4 regions of the Pantoea sp. USHLN298 genome follow, and region 1 is predicted to be linked to each of the others. Evidence: predicted binding sites of a transcription regulator. Region 1 holds the regulator's gene; each other region holds the start of a gene.
The links. Region 1 encodes PurR, which represses purine synthesis genes. Its sites were predicted from a motif close to CANGCAAACGTTTGCNTG; they were not measured.

Region 1 (4,434 bases):
GTTAGCCAGCGCCATGCCGCAGAACGGCAGCAGCAGGCTCAGCAGCGTACTGTGGCCGGAGAGTGCGACGGCAAACAGCGCCAGGATGCTCAGACTGTAGACCGCCAGCAGCCACGGCAGCAGCTGCGCCCCTTTAAAACGGTTGAGCAGGGCACGGCAGCCGAAGCCACCAATCAGGAAGGCAACCGTCTGGGGCAGATAACTCAGACCAATATCGGCGGGCGACAGGCCCAGATCGGCCAGAATAAAGGGTGAGCCGGTCAGCCAGGCGAAAAAGCTGGCGGAACAGGCGGAATAAATCAGCACGTTACCACTGTAAACCCGGGATTTAAGCAGGGTAAAAAAGCCCGGATTTGCGCCCTGGTTGCCCGTTGCTTTGCGGCCCGACGGCAGGCGCAGCGTCGTGAGGATCAAGGCCAGCGCAATCAGCGTCAGCACCAGGAAGATCGAACGCCAGTGGAAATGACCAATCAGCCACGCGCCTAACAGCGGTGCCAGGGCTGGCGAAAGCGCCACCAGCGGCATGATGGTGGCAAACACCTTATTAGCACGTGCGGCCGGATAGCGATCGACCACCAGCGCCTGCCAGCTGACAGCGGCCGCACAGACGCCAATCGCCTGAACAAAGCGCAGCGCCAGCATCAGATAAATATCCTCTACCCACAGCATACCGGCACAGCCGACGGCGAACAGCGCCAGTCCGGCCAGCAGCACCGGCTTACGCCCGATGCGATCGGAGAGCGGACCCCAGAACAGCTGACCGCAGGCAAAACCGGCCAGGAACAGGCTCATGCTGGCACTGATCAGGCCAGGCGAGGTATTGAAAGTTTGCTGCATCGCGCCAAACGCGGGCAGGTACATATCGGTGGCTAAAAAGCCCAGCATGCTCAGCAGAGCGAGATAAGGCATAAATCCTTTTGACGGTGACATCTGATTCTCATTTTGCAGGTTGAACGCGGCAGAGTGTAAAAGGTGCGTTTGCCGCTGTGAAACGCTAATATTTGCCTATTGCTGTTAAAAAATTTGAAGGCAGAATATGTGGTCAGAATATGCGTTAGAAGTGGTGGATGCCGTGGCGCGCGGTGGCAGCTTCAGCGCGGCGGCGCAGGAGCTGCATCGGGTGCCGTCGGCTATCAGCTACACGGTGCGCCAGCTGGAGACCTGGCTGGCGGTTCCGCTGTTTGAACGTCAGCATCGTGAGGTGGTATTAACCCCTGCGGGAGAGCATTTTGTCCGGGAAGGGCGCAGCGTCATCAAAAAAATGCTCGCCACCCGCCGCCAGTGTCAGCAGCTGGCCAACGGCTGGCGCGGGCAGTTAAGTATTGCGGTGGACTGTATCGTCAAGCCGCAGCGTACCCGACAATTAGTGAAGGATTTTTACCGGCACTTTCCTGACATGGAGTTGCACATCAGTTATGAAGTGTTCAACGGCGTCTGGGATGCGCTGGCGGATGGCCGGGTGGAGGTTGCTATCGGCGCGACTCAGGCGATCCCGGTCGGCGGCCGCTTTGCCTTTCGCGATATGGGGACGCTCAACTGGCGCTGCGTAGTCGCGAACCACCATCCGCTGACGGAAGTGAGCCAGATAGATGACGATACCCTGCGCAGCTGGCCGTCGCTGGTTCTGGAAGATACTTCGCGCGCGCTGCCACGCCGGATGACGTGGACGCTCGACAACCAGCGTCGGCTGGTGGTGCCGGAATGGCAGACCGGGCTGGATTGCGTACTGGCGGGATTGTGCGTGGCGATGGTGCCTGGTCATCTGGCCCGGCCGTTGCTGGACAGCGGCGCGCTGGTGGAGCTGACCCTGCCGGTGGCTTTTCCGGAGAGTCCCTGTTGTGTCAGCTGGGCGGAAGATCGCGCATCACCGGCGACCGGCTGGTTACTCAGCTATCTGGGTGATGCGCAAACGCTTAATCAGGAGTGGTTAAGCGAAGATTAACGGCGGTAGTCGCGGAACGGACCATCAGCTACGGAACGACGTTCAATCAGGGTTGGATGCACTTCGATGGTTTGAGAAATCTCACGTTTGCTGGTGATGCGATCCAGCAACATCTCCAGCGCTTTCTCACCCAGCTGCGCTTTCGGCTGATGAACGGTGGTCAGCGCCGGCGCGAAGTAGCGCGCGTTGCGCACATTGTCATAGCCGATCACCGAAATGTCCTGCGGCACGCGCAATCCCATCTCATCGGCGGCGCAAATCGCCCCCATCGCCATGATATCGCCACCACAGAACACCGCGGTCGGGCGCTGTTTCTGCGACAGGATCTGCTGCATTGCCTGATAGCCCGATTCAGGTTCAAAGTCACCCTGGACAATCCACTCGGCACGCGGCTGAATACCCGCTTCTTCCAGCGCCTTCAGGAAGCCGGCGTGACGTCCGCCACCGGTGTTGCGCTCCATCTGGCCGGGGATGGCGCCAATCTCGCGATGGCCACGCTCAATCAGATAACGCCCGGCGAGATAACCGCCCTGAAACGCATTGTCCAGCACCGTGTCGGTAAAGTCGGCGCGGGATTCGCCCCAGTCCATTACCACCATCGGGATGTTACGGTTCTCTTCCAGCATTTTCAGCAGATCGTCCGGATACTCAGAGCACATCACCAGCAGCCCATCGACGCGCTTTTGCGCCATCATGCTGAGATAGGCGCGCTGCTTCTGCAGATCATTGTGCGCATTACCCAGAATCAGAGTATAGCCTTTGTCGAAACAGTGGTTTTCCACTGCTTCAATAATTTCAGCAAAGTAGGGCGCTTCGCTGGAAGTCGCCAGCAGGCCCAGCGTTTTGGTGTGATTCACCTTCAGGCTGCGCGCCACGGCGCTGGGCGAATAGTGCAGTTCCTGAATCGCCTGCCAGACGGCGTTGCGCGTCTCTTCAGCGACAAAACGCGTTTTATTGATGACGTGCGAAACGGTGGTCGTTGAGACGCCGGCGCGTTTTGCCACATCTTTAATTGTTGCCATTAAAATCGGACTCCAGGGCTTATCTAACGCAATGATAAGCATAATGTTAAACGTTTGCGTCTGCTCAGGGTTTTCTGCGCAATTATGCAGGTTTTCTGACCGGTAAACAGGGCGACTGGCGGGTAATGAGCGCCTGAAAAGAGAGCAAACGGAACCGGGGCTGCGCGCGTTGCGCAACAAAGGCAGGATTCTAACAAGGCTGGGCGGATAAAACGAGATTTTTACCCGGTCCTGTGGGAAAATGGCTTAACCCCACAAAAATTGTGACTAAGGAGAGTTAAATGAGTACCGATTTGAAACTGGCGCTGATGACTACCGTCGGCTGCCTGCTGATGATTGTCGCTTTTAGCTTCACCGCGATTCTGCACTGATCGAAAAAGCCGGGCATGGCCCGGCTTTTTGCTGTCTGGCGATCGCCCAACGGCTGCGTTAGCGAATGGTCTTTGGCGTCATGACCCGACGCGCACCAATATAGTGGCGCTGCCAGTAGTCTTCACCCAGCGCACTGATCTGAATATCTTTGCCGGTACGCGGTGACTGAATGAATTTGCCGTTGCCGAGATAAACCCCAACGTGATCGGCGGTGCCGCGGCCATTGATGCGGAAAAAGACTAAATCGCCTTTCTCCAGTGACTCACGTTTAACCGGCGCGGCGTCGCGCAGATGGAACATCTCATTGGCGGTGCGCGGGATCTTGAACTTGACCAAATCTTTATAGGCGTACCAGACCAGGCCGCTGCAATCAAAACCGGTATGCGGTGAGGTGCCACCCCATTGATAAGGTTTGCCTAACTGACCCATCAACTTGGTCATCGCCGTTTCGCGCGCTTTCTGGTAACGCTGACGATGTGACTTGCTCATTTTAATGGTGCCGGTGTCACTGCTGCTGGCGTCAACGGTTTTAAGCGAACGCTGGTGGCCGTAGCGTTTTTTACTGGCCGTTTTAAGGGAGGTTTTACTTTTCTTAGCGGGAAGATGGCTGGCGGTGAGTTCGCTTTTTTTCTGTTTTTTGACTTTGAGCTTCTGAATCGGACTGACGCGTGTTTTCTTTGCCGCCGTTTTCAGCGGGCGACGCTTGCGGCGCTCATCTTCGCGCGCACTCTTTTTCTCTGCTTTATGCGAACTGACATTCACCGGCGCCTGCGGTGAGGCAGAAGCGATGTTAAAGAACAGTTGCGCAAAGGCAAGAATGAAAAGCGTAATGATTAAACGCATAGTCCGGTTTTAGTTAAGTTGTCAGGGCCACTACGCACCGCGACAAAGTTGGGAATAATCTGATCCAGGATCAGCGCCGATGCCATTCTAGTCCAGTTCGTTTGAAAACAGTAACGCCTTTTTTTATTAATCTTTCGGCCTCACGCAATTGCGTTGAAAATGAACATTTTCAGCGTCTTATATCGGCAAAACTATTGCAAATTATTAATATGTTACTGGCCGTTAATAACCGGGTGGCATCAGGGCTGATGAGCG
Region 2 (4,434 bases), on a different contig from region 1:
TTTTGGTCGTTCGTTGAGAGTGAATTGTCCGCCTGAACAGCAAGATGCGCTGAATGCAGCGGCTGAAGATCTCAATCAACGGTTGCAAGATCTAAAAGTTCGCACTAGAGTCACCAATACAGAACAACTGGTGTTCATCGCCGCGTTAAACGTCTGCCACGAGCTGGCGCAAGAGAAAGTGAAAACGCGCGATTATGCTGCTAATATGGAACAGCGTATCCGTATGTTGCAGCAGACGATTGAACAGGCGCTGGTTGAGCAAGGTCGCATCACTGAGCGTGAGGATGCGAAGTTCGAATAAAACTTCATGGTTGCTATACTCTGGTAACGGTGAGGTAAATTTTCTCTGAGATGTTTGCATGTGGGCCAGTCCCCTGAGCCGATATTTCAAAAAAACAGAATGTGACGCTCCGTAACCTGTGAGCATGCTCGGTCCGTCCGAGAAGCCTGATGGTTGCGACGGCATATTCACCTTGAACCAAGGGTTCAAGGGTTACAGCCTACGGCGGCATCTCGGAGATCTCTCTTCTGTAGTCCCTGTGTACTACCCTGTTCGTCCCGGTATTTTTCCCCGACTGTCATGTTATAGTTGCTGCTACAGCGACTTATCCGGCGGGGAAACCATGTCTGAACCTTCTCAGCGACCCAATGAAATCCAGCCTCAACGCCAGGCGATTCGCCAGCACGTCCGCCATTTACGGCGCGCACTAACCGATGAGCAGCAAACCCAGGCCGCTGAGCAGCTCGCTGAACACGCCCTGAATTACGCTCCACTGACTGAAGCGCTCAATATCGCCCTGTTCCTGTCGGTGGATGGCGAACTCAATACCCGTCCGCTGATTGCCCGTCTCTGGCATCTGAAGAAAGCGGTTTATCTGCCAGTATTACACCCCTTTTCCCCCGGTAATTTGTTATTCCTGCGCTACTCGCCCGATACCCTGCTGCGCAAAAATAAACTCCATATTCCCGAGCCGCCGCTGGATATCCGGCAGTTGATCACCCTCGATCAGCTGGATGTGATGATGGTGCCGCTGGTGGCTTTTGATCAATATGGACAACGTCTGGGGATGGGCGGCGGTTTTTACGATCGCACGCTGCAGAACTGGCGACAGCATGGTTTCCTGCCGGTCGGGCTGGCGCATGACTGTCAGTGTGTCGATAGCCTGCCGGTTGCGGAGTGGGATGTGCCGTTACCGGCGGTGCTGACGCCGTCAAAGCTGTGGCAGTGGGAGTAAGATAGCTGAGCAAAAAAAGAGGCGCACAGCGCGCCTCTTGCTGTTTCTGACGCTTAGTAAAGCAGACGAGCGCGAATGGTGCCGGGAATCGCCTTCATCAGCTGTAACGCTTTATCAGCCAGCTCTGGCTCAGCATCGATATCGATGACCACATAGCCCATAAACGGCGACGTCTGCAGATACTGAGCGGCAATGTTGATGCCCTGCTCGGCAAAAATCTGGTTGATAGCGGTCAGGACGCCTGGGCGGTTTTCATGGATGTGCAGCAGACGGCTGGCGCTGGCGCCGTGCATCGGCAGTGACACTTCCGGGAAGTTAACCGCTGACAGCGTGGAGCCGTTATCGGAATATTTCGCCAGCTTACCAGCGACTTCGATGCCGATATTCTCCTGCGCTTCTTCGGTCGATCCGCCAATGTGCGGAGTCAGGATGACGTTATCAAATTCACTGAGCGGCGAGATGAAGGGATCGCTGTTAGTGGCAGGCTCGACCGGGAACACGTCGATGGCTGCGCCGCCAACCTGTTTGCTGGCCAGTGCGTCACACAGCGCCGGGATATCCACTACCGTGCCGCGCGAGGCGTTAATCAGCAGCGCGCCAGGCTTCATCTGTGCCAGCTGTTCAGCACCAATCATATCCTGGGTGGAGACCGTCTCCGGCACGTGCAGGCTGACCACATCGCTCATATTGAGCAGATCCGCCATATGGCGTACCTGGGTCGCGTTGCCCAGCGGCAGCTTGTTTTCGATATCGTAGAAGAAAACGTGCATTCCCAGGCTTTCGGCCAGTACGCCGAGCTGCATACCGATATGACCATAACCGATGATGCCCAGCTTCTTGCCGCGCGCCTCAAACGAACCTTTGGCATTTTTGTTCCAGATACCACGATGGGCTTTGGCATTGGCTTCCGGGATACCGCGCAGCATCAGCAGCATCTCACCAATTACCAGTTCCGCTACCGAGCGGGTATTGGAGAACGGCGCGTTAAACACCGGGATCCCGCGGCTGGCTGCGGCCTGCAGGTCAACCTGGTTGGTGCCAATGCAGAAGCAGCCGACTGCGACCAGCTTTTCAGCGGCGGCAAAAATCTCTTCAGTCAGTTGGGAGCGGGAACGGATACCAATAAAGTGCGCATCACGGATCGATGCTTTTAACGCGTCAGCGTCCAGCGCGCCCTTGTGGAATTCGATGTTGGTATAGCCTGCAGCCCGCAGGTTTTCCAGCGCGCTCTGATGGACACCTTCCACCAGCAGGAACTTAATCTTGTCTTTTTCCAGTGATACCTTTGCCATTTCCCGACCCTATTCAGAATTCAATGAGGACTGCCATAAGCCAGCCTTCTGTCAAAATATCAAAAAATACGCCTGCGGCAATACAAACGATTGCCTGTGCGACAGCACGGCAAGGCTTTGCAGCAGCACATTGCCGTACAAAATCGTGATGTCTGCGATGAAGGGAGAACGAACCCGCTGTGGATGACGTTAATGTGACATAAGTCACCAAATTTCACCCTGGCGAGAAAAGCTGTTTTTCAGACAGAAACCCCCGGCGCCGCTTCGACGCCGGACAGATCATTTTTTGATGGTTTTCACCCCGTCAGGTCCGCCAATCAGCGCGATATCCGCGCCGCGTGCGGCGAACAGGCCAACGGTAACAACGCCTGGCAAAGCGTTGATCGCTTTTTCCAGTTCAATCGGGTCGAGAATACGCAGATTATGCACGTCGAGAATAATATTGCCGTTATCGGTGACCACGTTCTGCCGATATTCCGGTAAACCGCCGAGCCTGACCAGCTGACGCGCCACATAGCTGCGCGCCATCGGGATCACTTCGACCGGCAGCGGGAAACGACCCAGCACGTCCACCTCTTTTGAGGCGTCAGCGATACAGATAAAGGTTTCAGCCACCGCAGCGACGATTTTCTCACGCGTCAGCGCAGCCCCACCGCCTTTGATCATCTGCATCTGCGGATTGATCTCATCAGCACCATCAACGTAAACCGACAGAACATCGATCTCGTTCAGATCGAACACCTGAATACCGAGGCTTTTCAGCTTTTGGGTTGAGGCGTCGGAGCTGGAGACCGCGCCCTCAATCTGATGCCTGACCGTCGCGAGCGCATCAATAAAATGGGAGGCGGTCGAGCCGGTGCCAACGCCGACAACGGTACCGGGCTTAACGTAATCGAGTGCAGCCCAACCTACGGCTTTTTTCAGTTCATCCTGGGTCATGGTATGTTTAAAACCTGTGCGACAACGAAGTGCGCGTAGTATAAAACAAGGCTTACTGAAAATGCTCGGGTGACAGGCGCGGATTTATCGCTTTGGAAGCCAGACCACAAAAACACGCGGTCACTTACCGGTGACACTTTTGTGGCATAGTAACGTCCACCCTGAAGGAGAGAGAATAACAATGAAACGCCCCGATTATCGTACGCTTCAGGCGCTGGATTCAGTGATTCGTGAACGCGGTTTTGAACGCGCCGCACAAAAATTATGCATCACGCAGTCGGCGGTTTCGCAGCGCATCAAGCAGCTGGAGAACCTGTTTGGTCAGCCGCTGCTGGTGCGTACCGTGCCGCCTCGCCCCACCGAGCAGGGTCAGAAGCTGCTGGCGCTGCTGCATCAGGTTGAGCTGCTGGAAGAGGAGTGGCTGGGCGATGAGAACAGCGGTACCACGCCGCTGCTGCTGTCACTGGCGGTCAACGCCGACAGTCTGGCGACCTGGCTGCTGCCCGCGCTGAAAGATGTGCTGGCCGACTCGCCGGTACGGCTCAATTTACAGGTAGAAGATGAAACCCGGACCCAGGAGCGTTTACGCCGCGGCGAAGTGGTGGGTGCAGTGAGTATTCAGCCGCAACCGCTGCCGAGTTGCCTGGTCGATCAGCTGGGTGCGCTCGACTATCTGTTTGTCGCCTCACGCGATTTTGCTGACCGCTTCTTCCCCAACGGCGTCACCCGTTCTGCCCTGCTGAAAGCGCCTGCCGTAGCCTTTGACCACCTGGATGATATGCACCAGGCGTTTCTGCAACAGAACTTCGATCTCTCGCCGGGCAGCGTGCCCTGCCACATCGTTAATTCATCGGAAGCCTTTGTGCAGATGGCTCGACAGGGTTCGACCTGCTGTATGATTCCGCATCTGCAGATTGAGCGTGAGCTGGCGAGCGGTGAGCTGATTGATTTGACGCCGGGCCTCTATC
Region 3 (4,434 bases), on a different contig from region 1:
ACAATCAGCAGCGGCAGCGCGGTACTGGCGCCCAGCAGGCTCCAGCGAATCAGGGCGCAAATGCCCGACAGCAGCAGCAGATCGCGCGCGCTCCAGCGGCGGAACAGCCGGTTACTGAGCGCAAAAATAATAATCTCCGCCACCACGCCCAGCGACCAGAGATAGCCCACCGTCGAGGCGGAATAGCCGCTCTCCTGCCACCAGATCGCACTGAAGCCGTAATAGGCCGCGTGCGCGCCCTGTAGTAGCGTCACGCACAGCATAAAGCGCCAGACCGCATTCTCGCGCAGCAGATCCCGCCAGACCGCCCAGCCGCCGCCTGCAGCGCCCTGACGTTCATTGCCCTGCGGATGCGTCGCAGGCCTGAGCATCATGCCCGCCAGCATGCTGAGCGCGCCAACTGACAGCAACAGCAATATCGCCTGCGAGGAGTAAGCGCTGACCAGCACCCCGGTCAGCGCTGAACTGATGACAAACGCCAGCGATCCCCATAGCCGCACCGGCCCGTAGGCCAGGCCAATCTGCTGCGTCCAGGTGGCGGCGAGCGCATCACTCAGCGGCACCAGCGGCGAGAAAAACAGGTTGAAGCCAATCATCACCGCCAGCAGCCACATCCACTGCTGCCCGACCCAGTAGCCGATGGCGAACAGGCAGGTCATCAGTGCCAGCAGGCGAAGTGCGGTAATTAACTGCGCCGGATTTTTTACCTGCGAGGCGATAAGCAGGCTGCCGACAAAGCGCGCCACCATGCCACAGCCCAGCAGCAGACCAATTTTTTCGGCATCAAGGCCGGTGCCTTTCAGCCAGACGCCCCAGAAGGGCAGATAGATGCCGTAACAGAAGAAGTAAGTGAAGTAGCCCAATCCGAGCCATCTGGCGGAGCCGATTGCCATATTCCCTCCAGCAAGAGTGCTGCATGGCAGCAAGAGTGGACGCTACTCTGGCAGAGCGCCCTGTTTCAGGCAATAAAAAAGGATGGCATCAGCCATCCTTTTTATGCGCGTTCACAACGGGTTAGCGGTTAAGCATAGACCGGCAGACGGCTGCAGATTTCCAGCACTTTCTGTTTGGTGCGCTCAATGGTCGCTTCGTCGTTGATGTTATCCAGCACGTCAGCAATCCAGCCTGCCAGTTCACGTACGTCTGCTTCGTTGAAGCCACGGCGCGTCACGGCTGGGGTACCGATACGAATACCTGAGGTAACAAACGGGCTCTTCGGATCGTTAGGTACGCTGTTTTTGTTTACCGTGATATTGGCACGGCCCAGCGCAGCATCCGCTTCTTTACCGGTCAGGTTTTTGCTCACCAAATCGATCAGGAACAGATGGTTATGGGTACCGCCAGAAACGATGTTGTAGCCGCGCGCGATCAGCACCTCGACCATCGCTTTGGCATTTTTCGCTACCTGCTGCTGGTAGGTTTTAAATTCCGGCTCCATCGCCTCTTTGAAGGCGACCGCTTTACCGGCAATGACGTGCATCAGAGGACCGCCCTGGCCGCCAGGGAAGACCGCAGAGTTCAGTTTCTTATAGAAATCTTCGTCACCGTTTTTCGCCAGGATGATGCCGCCACGCGGACCCGCCAGGGTTTTGTGGGTGGTCGAGGTGACGACGTGCGCATGTGGCACCGGGCTTGGGTAGACGTCAGCGGCGATCAGACCGGCGACGTGCGCCATGTCAACGAACAGCCAGGCACCGACGCTATCGGCGATTTCACGCATTTTTGCCCAGTCACAGACGCCGGAATAGGCAGAGAAGCCGCCTACAATCATTTTCGGCTTATGGTTTTTTGCCAGTTCAGCCAGCTCGTCGTAGTCAATCTTACCGGTTTCATCGATACCGTAAGCGACCACGTTGTAGAGTTTGCCAGAGAGGTTAACCGGTGAGCCGTGCGTCAGGTGTCCGCCGTGAGCCAGGTTCATGCCGAGGATGGTGTCGCCAGGCTGCAGCAGCGCGGTATAGACCGCGAAATTTGCCTGCGAACCGGAGTGCGGCTGCACGTTAGCGTAATCGGCACCAAACAGTTCTTTGGCGCGGTCAATCGCTAACTGCTCAACGATATCAACATATTCACAACCGCCGTAGTAGCGTTTGCCCGGATAGCCTTCGGCGTATTTGTTGGTGAGCTGCGAACCTTGCGCCTGCATAACGCGCGGGCTGGTGTAGTTTTCAGAAGCAATCAGTTCGATGTGCTCTTCCTGACGCACTTTCTCTTGCTCCATCGCCTGCCACAACTCGGCATCATAATCGGCAATGTTCATATCACGCTTTAACATCCGCATCTCCTGACTCAGCTAACTTTTTTAACGGCAGTTTAAGCCCCACCGGGGCGAAGGCCCACAGTGTAAACCGTTTTATCGGGTGAAGGTAGGGTGAATCCCCTCTTTTTACGCAAACGATTGGCTGGGCAGCGGCACGGGATTTTTACGCTTTTTTCCGACGAAACCGCAGCCGGAAATTTCTTCAGGATGTGATGGAGATTTCCTCATCCTGCACTGAAAAGTTGCCAGCGGAATCACCGTAAATGGGGTCTGGTTATTTACAGCGCAGCGTATCGGGCTATAAGATGCATTTAAAATGCAACTTTACCTGTGAGGTTCTTCCTATGCTTGATGCACAAACCATCGCCACCGTTAAATCGACGCTGCCTGCGATTGCGGCCTGCGGCCCAAAACTTACCGCCCACTTTTATGACCGCATGTTGTCGCACCATCCCGAACTGAAAAACGTCTTCAACATGAACAACCAGCGCAACGGCGCTCAGCGGGAAGCGCTGTTTAATGCGATCTGCGCTTACGGGGCTAACCTGGAAAATCTGGCGGTGCTGCTGCCGGCGGTGGAAAAGATTGCGCAGAAGCATACCAGCCTGAATATTCAGCCTGATCAGTACGCCATCGTCGGCGAAAATTTACTGGCAACCATCAAAGAGCTGCTCGATCCCGGCGAAGAGGTGCTGGCTGCATGGGGACGCGCTTACGGTGTTCTGGCAGAGGTGTTTATCCAGCGTGAAGAACAAATTTATCAGGCATCGGAGCAGCAGCCGGGCGGCTGGCGCGGTACCCGGACCTTCCGCATCAGCGCGATTGAACAACAGAGCGCGGTGATCAAAAGTTTCACCTTTACTCCGGTTGATGGCGGCCCGGTAGCGGCGTTTGAACCCGGTCAGTACCTGACGGTTCACCTGCAGCCAGCCAGCTTTGAACATCATCAGATTCGTCAATACTCCCTGACCCACCTGAGTAATGGCAAAGATTACCGTATTGCGGTGAAGCGTGAGGCACAGGGCACGGTGTCCGGCTGGCTTCATCATTCGGGTAAAGTGGGCGATGAGTTGCAGCTGGCGGCACCGCACGGTGATTTCTTCCTGCAGACTGACGCTGAGACGCCGGTGGCGCTGATCTCAGCCGGTGTCGGACAGACGCCGATGCTGGCGATGCTGCATGCGCTGGCGGCCCGCCATTCGCGCGCCCCGGTAAGCTGGCTGCACGCAGCGGAAAATGGCGAGCAGCACGCCTTTGCTGACGAAGTGAAAGCGACCGGCGCACAGCTCAGCGATTTCGTTTCGCAGGTCTGGTATCGTCAGCCCGCCCCGCAGGATGCCGGTGCGTATGATGCGCAGGGTCTGATGGACGTCACGGCTATGGCGGCACGCCTGCAGTCGCCGCAGACGCAGTTCTACCTGTGCGGACCGCTGGGCTTTATGCAGCATGTGATCGCGCAGCTACGTGATGCCGGCGTAGAGGATACACGCATCCACTATGAACTGTTTGGTCCGCATAAAGGCTTGTGATTCCGCCATAAAAAAAGCCCGCATCGCAGCGGGCTTTTTTAATCCGGCGAACTCAGATCGCCTCTTCATCCTCTTCGCCGGTACGGATGCGCACCACGCGCGCCACGTCAAAGACAAAGATTTTACCGTCACCGATTTTGCCGGTCTGCGCGGTGCGCATGATGGTTTCCACACAGGTATCGACGATGTCATCGCCGACCACCATTTCAATTTTTACTTTCGGCAGAAAGTCGACCATATACTCCGCGCCACGATAGAGCTCGGTGTGGCCTTTCTGACGGCCAAACCCTTTCACTTCACTCACGGTCATGCCGGTGATGCCGACTTCAGCCAGGGCTTCACGTACATCATCGAGTTTGAATGGTTTGATAATCGCATCAATCTTTTTCATGTCTGACCCTTTTCTCACTCCCTCCGTGGTCGGAAGGGTTTATCAAGTATAAATGTTGCTGGCGCTGCCGGGCGCGAATATCCGCAATCCACATCACTGTTTGCGATCTGCAGCCGCCTCAGTCGTGCGGCGCACGCTACTCTTTAAAATCGCTGGCGTCCAGTTCGTGACGAGACAGCAGCTTATAGAACTCAGTACGGTTGCGTCCAGCCAGACGCGCAGCATGAGTAACATTGCCTTTGGTCATCTGCAGC
Region 4 (4,434 bases), on a different contig from region 1:
TGGATTGTCCCGGCTGCGCCCGCAGCATTGAAACCGCGGTTCAGCAGGTGGCGGGCGTCACCGAAGCGCGCGTGCTGTTCAGCAGTGAAAAACTGGTGGTCAGCGCCGACAGCGACGTGCGACAGGCGGTAGAACAGGCGGTTAAAAAAGCCGGTTTCCAGCTCAGCAGCCAGACCGACACGGCAGCCGATGGCCCGCGCTGGCAACATAACCGCATGCTGATTGCGCTGGCGCTGCTGGTGCTCGCCAGCAGCCTGCTCAGCCATTTCGCGCCGCTGTGGGGCGATCGCCTGTTTGTCATCACCACCCTGATCGGCCTGTTTCCGGTGGCACGCAGCGCCTGGCAGCGGCTGCGCAGCGGTTCGCCTTTCACCATCGAAACCCTGATGACGCTGGCCTCAGCCGGTGCGCTGATCATCGGTGCCCATGCCGAAGCGGCGATGGTGCTGGTGCTGTTTCAGCTCGGCGAGCAGCTGGAAAGTTACGCCGCCGCGCGGGCACGCAGTGGCGTCACCCGTTTAATGGCGCTGCGCCCGGAATCGGCGATCCGCCTTGAGCAGGGCCAGCGTCGTGACGTGCCACTCGCCGCGCTACAGCCCGGCGATCAGATTGAAGTGGCGGCGGGCAGCCGCCTGCCGGTCGATGGCTGCTTAATGACGCCGCTCGCCAGTTTTGATGAAAGCGCCTTAACCGGCGAATCGCTGCCGGTGACGCACAGCCGCGGCGACAAAATCCTGGCTGGTGCCACCAGCATTGACCGTCTGGTGACGCTGGAAGTGGTGTCGAAGCCGGGCGAAAGCGCGATCGACCGGATACTGCAACTGATCGAGGAGGCGGAAACCCATCGCGCGCCGGTTGAACGCTTTATCGATCGGTTCAGCCGCATCTATACGCCGCTGGTGATGCTGCTGTCGCTGCTGGTGATGCTGGTCCCGCCGTTGCTCGGCGCGGGGGAATGGCAGCCGTGGATCTACAAAGGCCTGACCTTGCTGCTGATTGGCTGTCCCTGTGCGCTGGTGATCTCCACGCCAGCGGCGATTACCTCCGGACTGGCCGCCGCTGCCCGTCAGGGCGCGCTGATCAAAGGCGGCGCGGCCTTAGAACGACTGAGCTCGCTGCGCATGATGGCGTTCGATAAAACCGGTACCCTGACCGTCGGCAAGCCGCAGCTCAGCGGAATTGTGCGCTTTGGCACCGCCAGTGAAACGGAGATGCTGGCGCTGAGCGCCGCCGTGGAACAGGGCGCGACCCATCCGCTGGCCACGGTGATTGTGGCGGCAGCGGCGGCTCGCAATCTGACGATTCCGGTCGCAGACGATCAGCAGGTTCAGGCGGGTCGGGGCATTACCGCCTGGGTCGGCGGTCAGCAAATCCAGCTGCTGACGCCTGCACAGATAGGCGGGCTGACAGCGCAGCAAACCGAAGAGATCACCCGGCGCGAAGCAGAAGGTGAAACCGTGGTGGTACTGGTGCGGGATGACGACGTGCTGGGGGCGCTGGCCTTGCACGATCGGCTGCGCAGTGATGCGGCAGCGGCTCTGCAGGCGCTGAAAAAACTGGGCATTGAGAGCCTGATGCTGACCGGTGACAATCCGCGTGCAGCCGCGACCATTGCCCGTCAGCTGGGCATTGATTTCCGGGCCAGCCTGCTGCCCGCCGATAAGGTCGCGGCAATAGCCGAACTGAGCCAGCAGCAGCCGCTGGCGATGGTCGGTGATGGGATTAACGATGCGCCGGCGATGAAAGCGGCGACGCTGGGCATTGCGATGGGCAGCGGCACCGATGTGGCGCTGGAAGCCGCCGATGCCGCGCTGACGCGCAATCAGCTGAGCCATCTGGCACCGATGATTGTGCTGGCGCGCCGCACGCGCCGCATCATTCGTCAGAACCTCACCATCGCGCTGGGGCTGAAGGCGGTTTTCCTGGTCACGACGCTGCTGGGACTGACCGGATTGTGGCTGGCGGTGCTGGCGGACTCGGGCGCCACGGCGCTGGTCACCGCCAACGCGCTGCGGTTACTGCGCAACCGCAGCTAAAGAGAGGCGGCCTGTCTGATGACGGGCCGCGCTCAGCCAGCACGACTACTCCGCCATGCCTTTCTGGATCAGGAACTGATACGGCAGGTTATCGGTCTGCTGCGCCAGCAGACGATGTTCCATAAAGCGGCAGAAGCCCGGAATATCGCGGGTGGTGGCCGGATCGTCGGCGATGATCAACAGCGTGTCGCCATCCTGCAGGCTGCGTACGGTTTTGCGCACCATCATCACCGGCTCCGGGCAACGCAGGCCACGGGCATCCAGTTGATGGTCGGCAGAGGAAAAAGCATCGCTCATAATGGACTCGGTTCAGGTTTGGGGCGCTCATTCTAGCGCGTGATGATGATGACGCAAGGCGATAACGATTGCGCTAAAATTAACCATTGCATAAATAGCACAACGCGGTAAGATGCCGCCGCTTTTTGCTCATAAAACTGCCAGGCGCTGCCCGAACGGCGTCCCGCAATGGGTTCCCTCACCCCAACATTAAAAAGGTTGATTATGCTCGCATTCTCTTCGCGTCAGCGCATGCACGCGCTGTTCTGGTTATCGCTGTTTCACCTGCTGGTGATCACCTCCAGTAACTATCTGGTGCAGCTGCCGATCTCGATTTTTGGCTTCCACACCACCTGGGGCGCATTCAGCTTCCCGTTTATCTTCCTGGCAACCGATCTGACCGTGCGCATCTTTGGCGCGCCGCTGGCCCGTCGCATTATTCTGGCGGTGATGATCCCGGCGCTGTTTATCTCCTATGCCGTCTCTGCGCTCTACTATCAGGGTGAATGGCAGGGCTGGCAGGCGCTGGAACAGGTGAACCTGTTTGTCGCCCGCATCGCCTGCGCCAGCTTTATGGCTTACGCACTGGGTCAGATCCTCGACGTACACGTCTTTAACCGTCTGCGCGCCCTACCGCAGTGGTGGATCGCGCCAGGCTGCGCTATGTTCCTCGGCAACATCAGCGATACGCTGGCCTTTTTCTCCATCGCTTTTTACAAGAGCCCTGATGCCTTTATGGCCCAGCACTGGGTGGAGATTGCCCTGGTGGATTACAGCTTCAAAGTGCTGATCTGCATGATTTTCTTCCTGCCCGCCTACGGCGTACTGCTCAATGCCGCGCTGAAACGGCTGGCTGAGCGCCGTTCTGCCGCTCAGGTAAATTTCGGCTAACCCGCCATACCGATTTTCGCCATTACCCGCTAAGATCTGCTGACAATCATCAGGTTGCGTTTGCAACCTGATTCCTGTTGTATTAACGGCTGACTGGAAACTTAAAAAAGGGATTCTGATGCGCAACCTGGTGAAATATGTAGGAATGGGCTTACTGGTGCTCGGCTTAGCCGCCTGTGACCAGAAGAAAGATGACGCGGCAAATGACAACGGCGTCAGCGCCAGTCAGTCGGCGCAGACGGTGACGCTGATGGATGGCAAACTGAGCTTCTCGCTGCCGCCTGGCATGTCAGATAAGAGCGGCAAGCTTGGTTCGCAGACCACTAATATGCACGTTTACGCCGATGAAACCGGCGCGCGCGCGATTATTGTGATTGCCGGTGAGCCGACCAATGATGGCCTGGACGTGTTATCACAGCGTATGGAACAGCAGCAGCGCAATCGCGATCCGCAACTGCAGGTGGTTTCAAACAAATCGGTTACGCTGAAAGATCAGCCGGCACAGCAGCTGGATACGGTGATTTCAGCGAACAACCAGACATCATGGTCATCGGTGATTCTGGCGAAGGTCGATGGCAAACTGGTCACGCTGCAGATTACTCTGCCGGGCGATAACCAGCAGCAGGCACAAAGCGATGCCGACAACATTGTGAAAAGTATCACTCTGAAATAAGGCCGGGCGACTGCCCTGCTGGCTTCCGGCTTCCCCGGTTCGGGGAAGCCGGTTATTTCCCGCCTGCGCTTACAGCCCGGTATTCTCACGAATATAACGGCGCGCTTTCACCGCATATTCAAACGGGTTAGCCAGCGCCGGGTCCTGCTCCGCTTCCACCACCATCCAGCCTTTGTAGCCGTAATCGTCGAGAATTTTGAAAACCGGTTTAAAATCGATCACGCCATCGCCCGGCACGGTGAAGGTGCCTTTCTTCACCCCTTCCAGGAAGGAGAGATGATTGTCGCGCACCTCAGCGACCACCTCGTCGCGCACATCTTTCAGATGGACGTGAAAAATGCGCGGCAGATATTTTTCCAGCACCGCCAGCATCTTCTGCTGTGAACCTTCCGAATAGTAGACGTGACCGGTGTCATACAGCAGGCCAACCTGCTCGTCGGTCAATGCCATAAAGCGGTCGATCTCTTCGGTGGTCTGAATGCCGGTGCCCATATGGTGATGCAGCGTGACCCGCATTCCCTTTTCAGCCGCAATGCGCGCCAGTTCGTTGTAGCCGTC

Region 2: serA (phosphoglycerate dehydrogenase) is a predicted target of PurR. The motif match lies at 2,607-2,624, and genes of this name have one in related genera.
Region 3: glyA (serine hydroxymethyltransferase) is a predicted target of PurR. The motif match lies at 2,388-2,405, and genes of this name have one in related genera.
Region 4: WFK59_RS18730 (7-cyano-7-deazaguanine/7-aminomethyl-7-deazaguanine transporter) is a predicted target of PurR. The motif match lies at 2,496-2,513, and genes of this name have one in related genera.

What each region holds. Positions count from the first base shown of each region.
Region 1 is NZ_JBBCRO010000001.1:924,179-928,612, forward strand. Features, by position in the region: gene punC (purine nucleoside transporter PunC) at 1-930, opposite strand, end outside; gene punR (DNA-binding transcriptional activator PunR) at 1,037-1,942, shown strand; gene purR (HTH-type transcriptional repressor PurR) at 1,939-2,964, opposite strand; gene cydH (cytochrome bd-I oxidase subunit CydH) at 3,246-3,335, shown strand; gene WFK59_RS04440 (C40 family peptidase) at 3,394-4,179, opposite strand.
Region 2 is NZ_JBBCRO010000006.1:150,505-154,938, forward strand. Features, by position in the region: gene zapA (cell division protein ZapA) at 1-301, shown strand, start outside; RNA gene ssrS (6S RNA) at 341-524, shown strand; gene WFK59_RS16425 (5-formyltetrahydrofolate cyclo-ligase) at 624-1,235, shown strand; gene serA (phosphoglycerate dehydrogenase) at 1,289-2,527, opposite strand; gene rpiA (ribose-5-phosphate isomerase RpiA) at 2,807-3,466, opposite strand; gene WFK59_RS16440 (LysR family transcriptional regulator ArgP) at 3,648-4,434, shown strand, end outside.
Region 3 is NZ_JBBCRO010000003.1:543,953-548,386, forward strand. Features, by position in the region: gene WFK59_RS10420 (3-phenylpropionate MFS transporter) at 1-893, opposite strand, end outside; gene glyA (serine hydroxymethyltransferase) at 1,022-2,275, opposite strand; gene hmpA (NO-inducible flavohemoprotein) at 2,605-3,789, shown strand; gene glnB (nitrogen regulatory protein P-II) at 3,842-4,180, opposite strand; gene glrR (two-component system response regulator GlrR) at 4,317-4,434, opposite strand, start outside.
Region 4 is NZ_JBBCRO010000007.1:157,867-162,300, forward strand. Features, by position in the region: gene WFK59_RS18720 (zinc/cadmium/mercury/lead-transporting ATPase) at 1-2,036, shown strand, start outside; gene tusA (sulfurtransferase TusA) at 2,082-2,333, opposite strand; gene WFK59_RS18730 (7-cyano-7-deazaguanine/7-aminomethyl-7-deazaguanine transporter) at 2,538-3,203, shown strand; gene WFK59_RS18735 (DcrB family lipoprotein) at 3,322-3,876, shown strand; gene iolE (myo-inosose-2 dehydratase) at 3,946-4,434, opposite strand, start outside.